2 regions of the Thalassospira sp. MCCC 1A02898 genome follow, and region 2 is predicted to be linked to the other one. Evidence: riboswitches for the same ligand, from Rfam matches in the RefSeq annotation. Region 2 holds a riboswitch; the other holds the start of a gene.

Region 1 (6,033 bases), on a different contig from region 2:
GCATTTTTCCCGATAACCGCGAAAAATTCGTTATCGCGGCACAGCTTGTCGGGCCAATTCGTCGCATCTTTCGTTTTCCGGGTGACCGGCATGACCCTTGACCCAGTGCCACTCGACCTTATGTGGTTCAAGGGCTTGCAGCAAACGTTGCCATAGTTCCACATTCTTGACCGGCTTTTTATCGGCGGTTTTCCAGCCACGTTTCTGCCAGCCGAAAATCCATTTGGTAATGCCGTCGCGGACATAGCTGCTGTCGGTGTAGATATCGATGACACAGGGACGTTTCAGGGCTTCCAGCGCGCTGATGGCGGCCATCATTTCCATACGATTGTTGGTGGTTTCCGGATCGCCGCCCGACATTTCCTTTTCGACACCCTTGAAGCGCAAAATAGCGCCCCAGCCACCGGGGCCGGGATTGCCGCTGCACGCGCCGTCTGTGTAAATCTCGACGCGGTTATCGTCACCGTTACTTGAAGTCATATTGTCGTGTTCCCCGCCTTTGTGCCTAATCCAGGCCGTAGGCTGTTGCGTTTTCCACACGTTGGTGGAACCGCAATTTGTTGATGTATTCGCGCGGGTTCTTCGGGGTGACAAGTGCATCCTTGGGCGTATTCACCCAGTCATACAGCCGTGTCAGAAGGAACCGAAGACTTGCGCCGCGCGCCAGAATGGGCAGGGCGGCCTTTTCGACGTCCGAAAGTGGACGGACCTTGCTGTAATGCGACAGAAGGTTTTTGGCCTTGGTCACATTGAAGCTGTTATCGGGTTCAAAGCACCAGGCATTCATGCAAATGGCAACGTCGTAGCAAAACAGATCATTACACGCGAAGTAGAAGTCAATCAGCCCGGAAACGGCTTCCTTGTTTGGAAAGAAGAAGACGTTATCGGGGAACAGATCCGCGTGAATGACGCCTTTGGGCAGGGCGTGCGGCCAGTTTTCCTCTAGAAATGCGAGCTCTTCGCCAATCATCTTGCCAAGGCCGGGTTCGACATCGTCGGCATGTTCCGCGCAGCTGTCAAAAAGCGAACGCCATCCCTTGATGCTCAGCGCGTTTGGCAGGTGCATTTCGAAATCCTGACCGGCTGAGTGCAATTCGGCCAGTGCGGCGCCAACCCCGGCACAGTGATGGGGTTGAATGCGTCTGGGCGACATGCCCTGCAGGAAGGACGTGATGGCGGCCGGGCGACCACAAAGGCGCCGCAAGGCAACACCGTCCTTGCCGTGGATCGGCGTCGGGCAATTCAGTCCCTTGGCCGACAAGTGATCCATCAGGCCAAGATAGAAGGGTAGATCATCGGGATTTACCCGCTTCTCATACAGGGTCAGGATATACGGAGCCTTGGTCGTCTGAAGGAGGAAGTTGGTGTTTTCGACGCCTTCTGCGATCCCCTTGAACGATACCACGTCACCGATATCGTATTCGGCAACAAAGCGGGAAATATCTTCGTCTGAAACGTCGGTATAGACGGCCATGAGTTCTATCGTCGTCCTGATCTGAAAATAAGCATGTCCGCAGACCTAGCTGGCAAGCTGACGCGGCAGTTTGAAGGTGACATTCTCGTTGGTCAGCGTGATTGTCTCGACCGTCACGTCAAAGCGTTCCCGGCAGGCATCAATGACTTCCTCGACCAGGATTTCAGGTGCCGACGCACCGGCAGTGATGCCAAGGCTTGAAATACCGTCAAGCTTGGACCAGTCGATATCTTTTGCCCGTTCGACCAGAACCGACCGTGTGCAGCCTTCGCGTTTGGCGACTTCGACCAGACGGTTGGAGTTCGATGAGTTTGGCGCGCCAAGGACCAAAATTGCATCGGCCTTTTCCGCGATCAGTTTGACTGCATGCTGGCGGTTGGTCGTGGCGTAGCAGATGTCTTCCTTTTTCGGTACCGCGATTGACGGGAAACGCCGTTGCAGGATTTCAATGATCTTGGCAGTGTCATCAAGTGACAAGGTCGTCTGGGTTACGAAAGCCAGATTTTCCGGATCGCTGATTTCGATGGTTTCGGCGTCTTCTTCGGTCTCGACCAGGGTCATGCTGCCGGGTGGCAACTGGCCCATCGTGCCGATGACTTCGGGATGACCGGCATGACCAATCAGAAGAATATGCTTGCCGTCAGCGTGATGGCGTTCCGCCCCGCGATGGACCTTGGAGACCAGCGGGCAAGTCGCATCAAGATATTCAAGTTTGCGGGTTTCGGCCGCCTCGGGCACGGATTTCGGGACACCATGGGCCGAAAAGATCACCGGCACGCCATCGGGAACGGCATCAAGTTCGTCAACGAAAACGGCACCCATATCGCGCAGGCGATTGACCACGAATTTGTTATGCACGATTTCGTGGCGGACATAGACCGGTGCACCATATTTTTCGAGCGCCTTTTCGACGATCTCGATGGCGCGATCAACCCCCGCGCAGAAACCGCGCGGATTGGCAAGAACGATCCGAAGGCTGGCTTTGTCAGACATGATACAGGTCCGGCTTTCCCAATTGCGTGCGGGCGTTGCCGACGCATTTTTCAAACATTCACGTTACATAACCTGCCTGATCATGCGGTGCAATGACTCTGGGGTAAATGGTCGGTGCGGGTTGGCCGAATTTTTGACGTTTTACACCGCCCAAGGCCGTTCAAGCGGGTTGTGCCGACATCCGCGACAGAATAGACTGCGCGCGGGCCGGTCGTCGCGATGCGGCCCGAAAACATTTGGTTTGATAGAGGCTTGGATGACAATCGGTAACGGACTTCGGCGCGTTTATGCATTGGGTATGGTCTCGCTTGGTGGATTGCTAAGCGCATGCGGCGGTGGCAACCCGTTCGAAGAACAGCCGGTCCCGGTTTGTCCGGCGGCCTATCTGCCAAAGGATACGGCAAAGCTTGTTCAGTTCAGTGGTGCTGGCCGCGACCTGACCGATGTGATCGTCGAAGCCGAATTTACCGGATACCTTGGTGATTGCGGCTATGACCTTGATGACAAGGAACTTGATGTCATCATCAGCCCGATCATTACCGCCGAGCTTGGACCGGCAGCCCAAAACCGTAACGTTCAATTCAAATATTTCGTCGCCCTGCGTGACCCGAACGGCACCTTCATTCAGAAGTCGGTGTTTGACGTTAATATGGCGTTTGCCGACAATCTCAACATGGCACGTATCCGTGACGAACAGGTCACCCTGTCGGTGCCGCTGGACGATGTCTGGACCGGTCCGGATTACGAAATCTATCTTGGTTTCCAGCTGAGTGCGGACCAACTTGAGTATAATCGCCGGTTCGGAACCGATTGATTTTATTCGGGTTTGTTTGTTTGAGACGCGGCAGGCCGATCATGCCCGAAAAATAGGGGCTGGTCGGTTTGCGCGGAAACCCGTATAACAGAAACATACCCAAATGATGCACGTGGGAGAGGCCGCAGTCCTTATCGGATGGGCGGACGCCGAAGGAGCAACCACCCCGGAAACTCTCAGGCAACAGGACCGCGTGGAGATGGGACTCTGGAAAGCAGGTGACCTGAATTTTTGATCAGGAACACCTCGCCGAAGATGTAAGCAGACCGGCTTCCTACCCCGGATGTGATTCTTTCAGGCTCCAAAGACAGAGGGGGAATGTGGTTGGCCACTGGTCGGCTATATTTCGCAACGATTGTCTTGGAGAACCTGATGGCGGATCAAGAATCCGAACTTCTAAAAACTGCCCTTTATGATTTGCATGAGGAACTCGGTGCCAAAATGGTGCCGTTTGCTGGCTATGCCATGCCTGTGCAATATCCGCTTGGTGTGAAGGGCGAACATCTTCATACCCGTGCGAAGGCAGGCCTGTTTGATGTGTCCCACATGGGGCAGGTGCGTTTGACCGGCGAGAACCGCGTGGCCGAGCTTGAAAAGCTTGTGCCCGGTGATATCGCCATCCTTAAACACGGTCGCACCCGCTATTCCGCATTTACCCAGGACGACGGCACGATCCTTGATGATCTGATGATTACCAATGCGGGGGACAGCCTGTTTCTGGTGATCAATGCGGCCTGCAAGGACGATGATATCGTTCACATGCGCGCCAATCTTGGCGATGGTGTATCGCTTGAAGAAATCGATGACCGTGCGCTTCTGGCACTTCAGGGTCCGGATGCGGCCAAGGTTCTGGCACGCTTTGCACCATCGGTTGCCGATCTGAAATTCATGAGCTTTGCCGAAATCGACATCGCTGGCAGTCCGTGCTTTGTGACCCGTTCGGGTTACACCGGCGAAGACGGCTTTGAGATTTCTGTGCCCAACGCCGATGCCGAGGCGCTTGCACGCAAGCTGCTGGCCGAGGACGAGGTCGAGGCGATCGGCCTTGGCGCACGTGACTCACTACGCCTCGAAGCGGGCCTTTGCCTGTATGGTAACGACATTGATACCACCACGACCCCGGTTGAAGGGGATCTGAACTGGATCATCAACAAACGTCGCCGGGCCGAGGGTGGTTTCAAGGGCGCGGATGTGATCCTTGATCAGCTTGAACACGGTGCGGATCGCAAACGTGTCGGCATCAAGCCCGAAGGCAAGGCACCTGCACGCGAACACACCCAGATTTTGAACGCAGATGGCGAAGACATCGGCGAGATTACATCGGGCGGGTTTGGCCCGACCGTCGATTGCCCGATTGCCATGGGGTATGTCGCGATTGAATTTGCCGAACCGGGTACCAAGGTCGATCTTATGGTGCGTGGCAAGGCGCGCCCGGCCGAGGTGGTCGAACTTCCGTTCGCGCCGCATCGTTATTACCGCGGCTAAGAACCAGAATTTATCATAGAGAGAGCGGCGCTACGCTGCATTGGCACTGAATTGATCAACAGGGACAATGGAAAATGACTAAGAAATTTTCGCAGGAACATGAATGGATCGAGCTTGAAGACGGTGTGGCAACCGTTGGCATTACCGATTACGCGCAGCAGTCGCTGGGCGATATCGTGTATGTCGAGCTGCCGGAAGTTGGCAAGAAACTGACCAAGGATGGTGACGCGGCGGTTGTTGAATCGGTCAAGGCCGCCAGCGACGTTTACGCCCCGCTCGATGGTGAAATTGTCGAGGTCAATGAAGAGCTCGATGACAATCCTGCACTGGTCAATGAAGCCCCGGAATCAGACGGCTGGTTCTTTAGAATGACACTGACCGATGAATCCCAGCTTGATGAGCTGATGGATGAAGCTGCCTACAAAGACTTCGTCGAAGGCCTTTAAAACATGCGTTATCTCCCACTGACACGCGCTGATCGTGCTGCGATGCTTGATACCATCGGGGCATCATCGGTTGACGAACTTTACTGTGATGTGCCCGACGGCGCGTTGCTTGATGCACCTGTTGATTTGCCATCCCACCTTGGCGAAATGCAGGTCGAACGCGATATGATGGCCTTGGCCGCCAAGAATATGGGCGCATCAAGCGTGCCCAGTTTCCTGGGGGCGGGTGCCTATCGCCACCATGTCCCGGCGACGGTTGATTACGTGATCCAGCGCGGTGAATTCCTGACCGCCTATACCCCGTATCAGCCGGAAATCGCGCAAGGCACGCTGCAATACCTGTTTGAATTCCAGACCCAGGTTGCCTCGATCACCGGGATGGATGTTGCCAACGCGTCGATGTGGGATGGTGCGACATCCTGTGCCGAAGCGGTTCTGATGGCCTGCCGTGCGACCCGTCGCAAGAAGGCGGTGCTTTCGGGTGGTTTGCATCCGCATTACCGCGAAGTGACCGAAACCTATTGCCAGTATAGCGACACCGAAGTCGCCGGGCGCGATGGGCATCCGGAACATCAGGCAACTGCCGAAGAACTCAACGATCTGATCGATGATCAGACCGCATGTGTCGTGGTGCAGTACCCGGACGTGTTTGGCCGCATTCAGGATCACACCCAACTGGCCGATCTTTGCCATGCCAAGGGTGCGCTTCTGGTGGTGGTCTTTACCGAGGCGGTGGCGTTTGGCGCGGTGAAATCACCGGGCAGCTTTGGCGCAGACATCGTTTGTGGCGAAGGCCAGTCGATCGGTAATGCGTTGAACTA
Region 2 (6,033 bases):
GCAATCCGCAGCACACCGCAAAGCTGACGCATTGCCCAATGACTTCACGAAAGGATCGACCATGCTGACTTCGATTTCCGGCAAGAGCGTCATCGTCACCGGTGGCTCAAAGGGCATTGGCAAGGGCATCGCCAAGGTATTTGCCAGCAAGGGTGGAAAGGTCATGATCGCCGCCCGCACCGAAAAGGACGCGGCCGCGACGGTGGATGAAATCAATGCCGCCGGGGGCACCGCCGACATGTTCCTGTGTGATGTCTCGGATTTTGATCAGGTAAGCGCGCTTGCCGACTACACGGCCAAAACCTATGGCGGGATTGATATCCTATGTGCCAATGCCGGCATCTTTCCGCAGGTCAAGATGGTCGATATGACAGCCGATGACTGGGATCAGGTGATGTCGACCAACCTTAAAAGCAGCTTCCTGTGCGTAAAGGCCTGCATTCCCTATTTCGAAAAAGGCGGCAAGGGCCGCGTGGTGATCACGTCCTCGATCACCGGGCCGATCACCGGTTATCCGGGGTGGTCGCACTATGGTGCGTCAAAGGCCGGTCAGCTTGGTTTTATCAAGACGGCCGCCATGGAATTGTCGCGCTATAACACGACAATCAATGCCGTCATGCCCGGCAACATCATGACAGAGGGCCTAGCCGATCTTGGCGAGGATTATCTGAGCTCGATGGCGAACTCGATCCCGCTGAAACGTCTGGGCAGTGTCGAGGATATCGCCAATGCTGCCCTGTTCTTTGCATCCGATGAAGCGGCCTATATCACCGGCCAGCAGATCGTGGTCGATGGCGGGCAGATCCTGCCAGAATCGCTTGAGGCACTTGAAGAGATCTAAGCCTTCATCCTGCGCCAAAAACGGCACAGGAACACAAAGCCCGCATCCGGTTCACCAGATGCGGGCTTGTTTGTTTTCGGGCTTAGGCCAAACCGTATTGGCTGCGCACGACGCCGGAATTGTACCGTTCGGACGCCAGAAGACGGGGTTTGATCCCCCCGGCGTCACGCCCGAACAATGAAATGCCGGACCCCAGCACTTCCGGGATGGTAAAGATATCAAGCTGATCGGCGAAACCGCCAAACAGGAACTGTGTGACCACACTGCCCCCGCCGACGACCCAGATATCACCATCTGCCGACCGCCGGTCGCGCAATTGATCGACCAGTTCGATGATACTCCCGCCATAGGCCTCAGTATTGGCAGGCCGATCTTTGGGCAGTTCGCGTGAAGTCAAAACGATTGTGCGGCGGGCCTCATAGGGCCAGTCGCCAAATTCCATCACCTGATCAAAGGTGTTTCGCCCGATGATCAGCGTACCGACGGAGTCCAGAAAGTCATCAAAGCCGAACTCGGCCGGGTCATATTCCCCCAACCAGTCCACCGCACCATTAGCACGCGCAATGAAGCCATCCAGACTGACCGCGATGTAAATGCGGAACAGTTTTTTGCTCATGTCTATGTCCAACCGATATTGGGGTCTTTGCCCCTATTTTTAGTCGGCAAATCATAGCAAAACACCAACCGCAAGTCGCAAGAAACAAGAACAGAAAACCGCCTAATTTACATTGCAGATGTCAAAAATCCCGGTTTTCCGCCCTATTCTTAAGAGTTGGGATCAGCACTCGACCACGTTGACATTGACCGCAAGACCACCCTGACTGGTTTCCTTGTACTTGCTTTGCATGTCGAGTCCCGTCTGGCGCATGGTCTCGATCACCTTATCAAGCGACACGGTATGCTGGCCGTCACCGCGCAATGCCAGACGCGCAGCATTGATCGCCTTGACCGCGCCCATGGTGTTGCGTTCGATGCAGGGCACCTGCACCAGACCGCCAATCGGATCGCAGGTCAGGCCAAGGTTATGTTCCATCCCGATCTCGGCAGCGTTTTCGACCTGTTCGGGCGTTCCGCCCAGCACGGCACACAGCGCACCGGCCGCCATTGAACAGGCAACACCGACCTCGCCCTGACAACCAACTTCGGCCGCCGAGATTGAGGCGCGCTTTTTATAGATCGATCCGATGGCCGCCGCGGTCAGAAGGAATTCACGGATTTTGTGCTGATTGGCGTTGGCACCGAACTTTTCGTAATAACGCAGAACGGCGGGAATAACGCCGGCCGCCCCGTTGGTTGGTGCGGTCACTACCCGCCCGCCTGCGGCGTTTTCTTCGTTCACGGCTAGGGCATAAAGATTGACCCAGTCAATCACCGTCAGCGGGTCACGCAGGCCGGCTTCGGGCTTTTCGGTCAGTTCCTTGTAAAGGTTCGATGCCCTGCGTTTGACATTCAGGCCACCGGGCAAGATACCGTCGGTTTTGATGCCACGATCAATGCAGCTCATCATCGCTTCATGAACGCGATCAACAAAGGCGATGGTTTCATCAGAGCTGCGCCAGCTTTGTTCGTTCTCCATCATGATTTCCGCGATGGAGCGCCCTTCGCGCTTGCATATTTCCATCAGCTCATCGGCGGACGAAAACGGAAATGGCAAGGTGATGTTATCTCCGGAATATTCCGCACCGTGATCGTCACTGGATACGATAAAGCCACCCCCGACCGAGAAATATTCCTGGGTATGGATTTTCACGCCATCATGGTCAAAGGCGGTAATCCGCATGCCATTGGGATGCTGCGGCAAGGTTTCGGTGAAATGAAACACCAGATTGGTATCGCGATTAAACGCAACCGGATACTGCCCGTAAAGCTGCAACTGGCTGGTTTCATCTATCGCCTTCACAGTCGGCACGATATCATCAGGATCGATATTGCGCGGGCGCTTGCCATTCAGGCCCATGATCACCGCGGTATCGGTTGCGTGCCCCTTGCCGGTCAGGGCAAGCGATCCATAAAGATCAACCACGACACTGCCGGTCTTTTGCAAAAGATTGCGCGCCTCAAGTTCAAGGCAGAAACGATATCCCGCGCGCATCGGGCCAACCGTATGCGAACTCGAAGGACCGATACCAATCGTGTAAAGGTCAACAACCGACAGGTTGACGTCATGTTGGGATTTCTTTTGCGATCCCGAAGATGGATCGGTCGCGGGATTTGTCATCAAGGGCCTCCTTCACGGCTCAATAACGCGCTTGTTTTCGCGCTGTTTACGAACCGGTGTTTTTGCCCCCTCTGTCCCTTGACCTGAGATTATCCGCCCTGCCCGATCAAGATCGGCTTGGGGCGTTCATCCTTCGGTGGAAACCTGACCAGAGCTTTCTCCCAGGCGCTTTTTGGTTTCTCTCTCCAGAGCCTCTTCCGTGACGGTCCATCTGCCTGAGAGTGTTTATGAGGCATTGCTCCTTCGGCGCCGCACATCATGCAAATCGCGTGATATCCGAACTCTCCCGTCACGGTGCGAGATAACATTTCTGCCACCTCAGAGGTTCACCGTCAGATTGAACACTATCTGCGTCTTTAGACACTGTCAAAAGAACTGGTTTGCATCTGCAAAATTTTCTGCGGCAGATGCTGTTAAGCAACGGTAATCGTGCTAAATTGCCCGGGTAATTGATGTACCTGTCGTGTGCGAAGACTGACCCACCCTGTCCGCATGGCGGGATTGATGGCGAAAGAGCCCGTAAGTCACCATATTTACGGGACATTCAGCCTTTTCCTTTATCTGTGGGGTTTATGAACGTGACTGTATCGAATTCCGTAAAGCGCCCGCGCCCTGTGGTGCTGTGCATTCTGGACGGCTGGGGTTATCGCGAAGAAAGCAAGGACAACGCTGTCGCCCTTGCCAACACGCCTGTCTGGGATGACCTTTACGCCAACAATCCGACCGGGTTCCTCAAGGCCTGTGGTCTGGATGTTGGCCTGCCCGAAGGTCAGATGGGCAACTCGGAAGTCGGTCACATGAACCTGGGTGCTGGCCGTGTGGTCATGCAGGAACTGCCCAAAATTGACGAGGCGGTCAAAACCGGCAGCATCGCCGATACCGACACCGTCAAAAAGATCATTGCCAAACTTTCCGATTCCAAGGGCGTTTGCCATATCGCGGGTCTTCTGTCCGAAGGCGGGGTGCATTCCCATCAGGCCCACATGGCGGCCCTGGCCAAGATCATTGCGGGTGCAGGCGTGCCGGTGAAAATTCACGCCTATCTTGATGGCCGTGATACCGCACCGAAAAGTGCCGCCAAGTTCCTTGAGAAATTCCGCGCCCTGATTGGTGATGCCAATGTTGAAATCGCCACCGTCACCGGCCGTTATTACGCCATGGACCGCGACAACCGTTGGGAACGTGTAAGCCAGGCCTATTTCACCATGGTTCAGGGCAAAAATTACGCCGATGGCCGCAGTGCTGACAGTGCGGAGGCCGCGATTGCCAACGCCTATGAAGCCGGCACCACCGATGAATTTGTTCTGCCGACCGTGATTGGCGATTATGACGGCATGAAGGATGGCGACGGCCTTCTGATGACCAATTTCCGGGCGGACCGCGCACGTGAAATCCTTGCCGCCCTTTGCGCACCGGAATTTGACGGCTTTGATCGCGGCACGCCGGTCAAGTTCGCCGTTCAGGCCGGGATGGTCGAATATTCGTCCGAACATGCCAAATACATGGATGCGATCTATCCGCCGCAGACCCTGCCAAACATCTTTGGCGAAGTGGTTTCCAAAGCCGGCATGAAGCAGCTTCGCATCGCCGAGACCGAAAAATACCCGCACGTTTCGTTCTTCTTTAACGGCGGCGAAGAACAGGTATTCGAGGGCGAGGACCGCATTCTGGTCGCGTCTCCCAAAGTCGCGACTTATGATCTTCAGCCTGAAATGTCGGCACCGGAAGTGACCGAAAAACTGGTCGCTGCCATCAAGTCGGAAAAATACGACACCATCATCCTGAACTTTGCCAACCCGGACATGGTCGGCCATAGCGGCATTCTTGAAGCCGCAATGAAGGCCGCAGAAGCGGTTGATACCTGCCTTGGCAAGGTGATTGACGCAATCAAGTCGGTCGGCGGCGTTGCCTTTGTTACCGCCGATCACGGCAACTGCGAAGTGATGGTCGATCCGGAAACAGGTGAACCGCACACGGCACATACACTTAATCTCGTTCCGACCATCCTTGTTAACGGTCCGGAAGGGGTAACATTGGAAGATGGTCGTTTGGCCGATGTCGCACCGACCTTGCTGCAATTGCTTGGCGTGCCGCAACCGGCAGAAATGACTGGTAAACCCTTGCTTAAGGGCCTGAAACAGAATGACGCGCTTCTTGCGAGCTAAGTTAGCTTATGAGATCGCCCTGCCTGCGCTGATCGCTTTTGCGGTTTTTGCTGCAGGCGGGCCTGCGCCTTCTTTTGCCCAATCGCTGCAAAAGGTTGATCAGCAACTTGATCAACTTGAAAACCAGCTTTCCGAACAACAAAAACAGGAAGAGTTCCTGTCGCGTAAATCACGGGAACTCTGGACCGAGGAACAAGCCCTTCAGTCCGAGGCGATATCTGTCGCCAGACGCACCCAGCGTCTTGAAACCACGCTGACCGAACTGGAAGATCAGCTCGAAACGCTTGAAGCACGTGAAAAGGTTGCGGCCACCAGCCTTGAAGACAAGGCCGGGCAGTATGCTCGCATCCTGATGGCCCTGCAGCGCCTGTCGACCACCCCGCCCGAAGCAGTCATTGCCCTGCCGACATCGCCGCAGGATACGTTGCGTTCGGCAGTGTTGCTTAAGGCCGCCTTGCCCGGTGTCGAACAGCATGCCCGCGATCTGCGCAAGGAACTGGGCGAGATTGCCACGCTGCGCGAAGATATTCGCAATCGTCGCAGCGAGTTGGCCGCTGCCACCCAGGAATTGCAACAAGAACGCGCATCCCTTGCCGCCCTTCTGGATGAAAAGCGCCGCCTGCGCGCCCAGACAGAGGCCGAAGCCGAAGAAGCCGCCAAGGCCGTAAGTGTGCTTGCCGATGAAGCCAAATCGCTGGGCGAGCTTTTGCGTAATCTGGAAAATCGTGCCGAAGGGCTGCCGCGCCCGCGCGCGCGTCCGGAAGTTCGTGTTGCGAAACGTACCGAACCGGATGCAGACACGCTTGGTG

The links. A riboswitch is a leader RNA that binds a small molecule or an ion and turns the genes downstream of it on or off. The one in region 2 is predicted to bind glycine.
Region 1: it holds a riboswitch for glycine, as region 2 does, so the genes downstream of both, gcvT (glycine cleavage system aminomethyltransferase GcvT) here and AUQ41_RS15290 (L-serine ammonia-lyase) in region 2, are expected to answer to the same signal.

The regions. Positions count from the first base shown of each region.
Region 1 is NZ_LPXK01000011.1:109,476-115,508, forward strand. It holds gene rnhA (ribonuclease HI) at 31-480, opposite strand; gene AUQ41_RS11505 (homoserine kinase) at 506-1,474, opposite strand; gene ispH (4-hydroxy-3-methylbut-2-enyl diphosphate reductase) at 1,520-2,467, opposite strand; gene AUQ41_RS11515 (hypothetical protein) at 2,724-3,281, shown strand; glycine riboswitch at 3,385-3,483, shown strand; gene gcvT (glycine cleavage system aminomethyltransferase GcvT) at 3,654-4,766, shown strand; gene gcvH (glycine cleavage system protein GcvH) at 4,841-5,212, shown strand; gene gcvPA (aminomethyl-transferring glycine dehydrogenase subunit GcvPA) at 5,216-6,033, shown strand, end outside.
Region 2 is NZ_LPXK01000012.1:186,048-192,080, forward strand. It holds gene fabG (3-oxoacyl-ACP reductase FabG) at 62-841, shown strand; gene AUQ41_RS15285 (dihydrofolate reductase family protein) at 924-1,457, opposite strand; gene AUQ41_RS15290 (L-serine ammonia-lyase) at 1,620-3,059, opposite strand; glycine riboswitch at 3,129-3,250, opposite strand; glycine riboswitch at 3,253-3,358, opposite strand; gene gpmI (2,3-bisphosphoglycerate-independent phosphoglycerate mutase) at 3,632-5,224, shown strand; gene AUQ41_RS15300 (murein hydrolase activator EnvC) at 5,202-6,033, shown strand, end outside.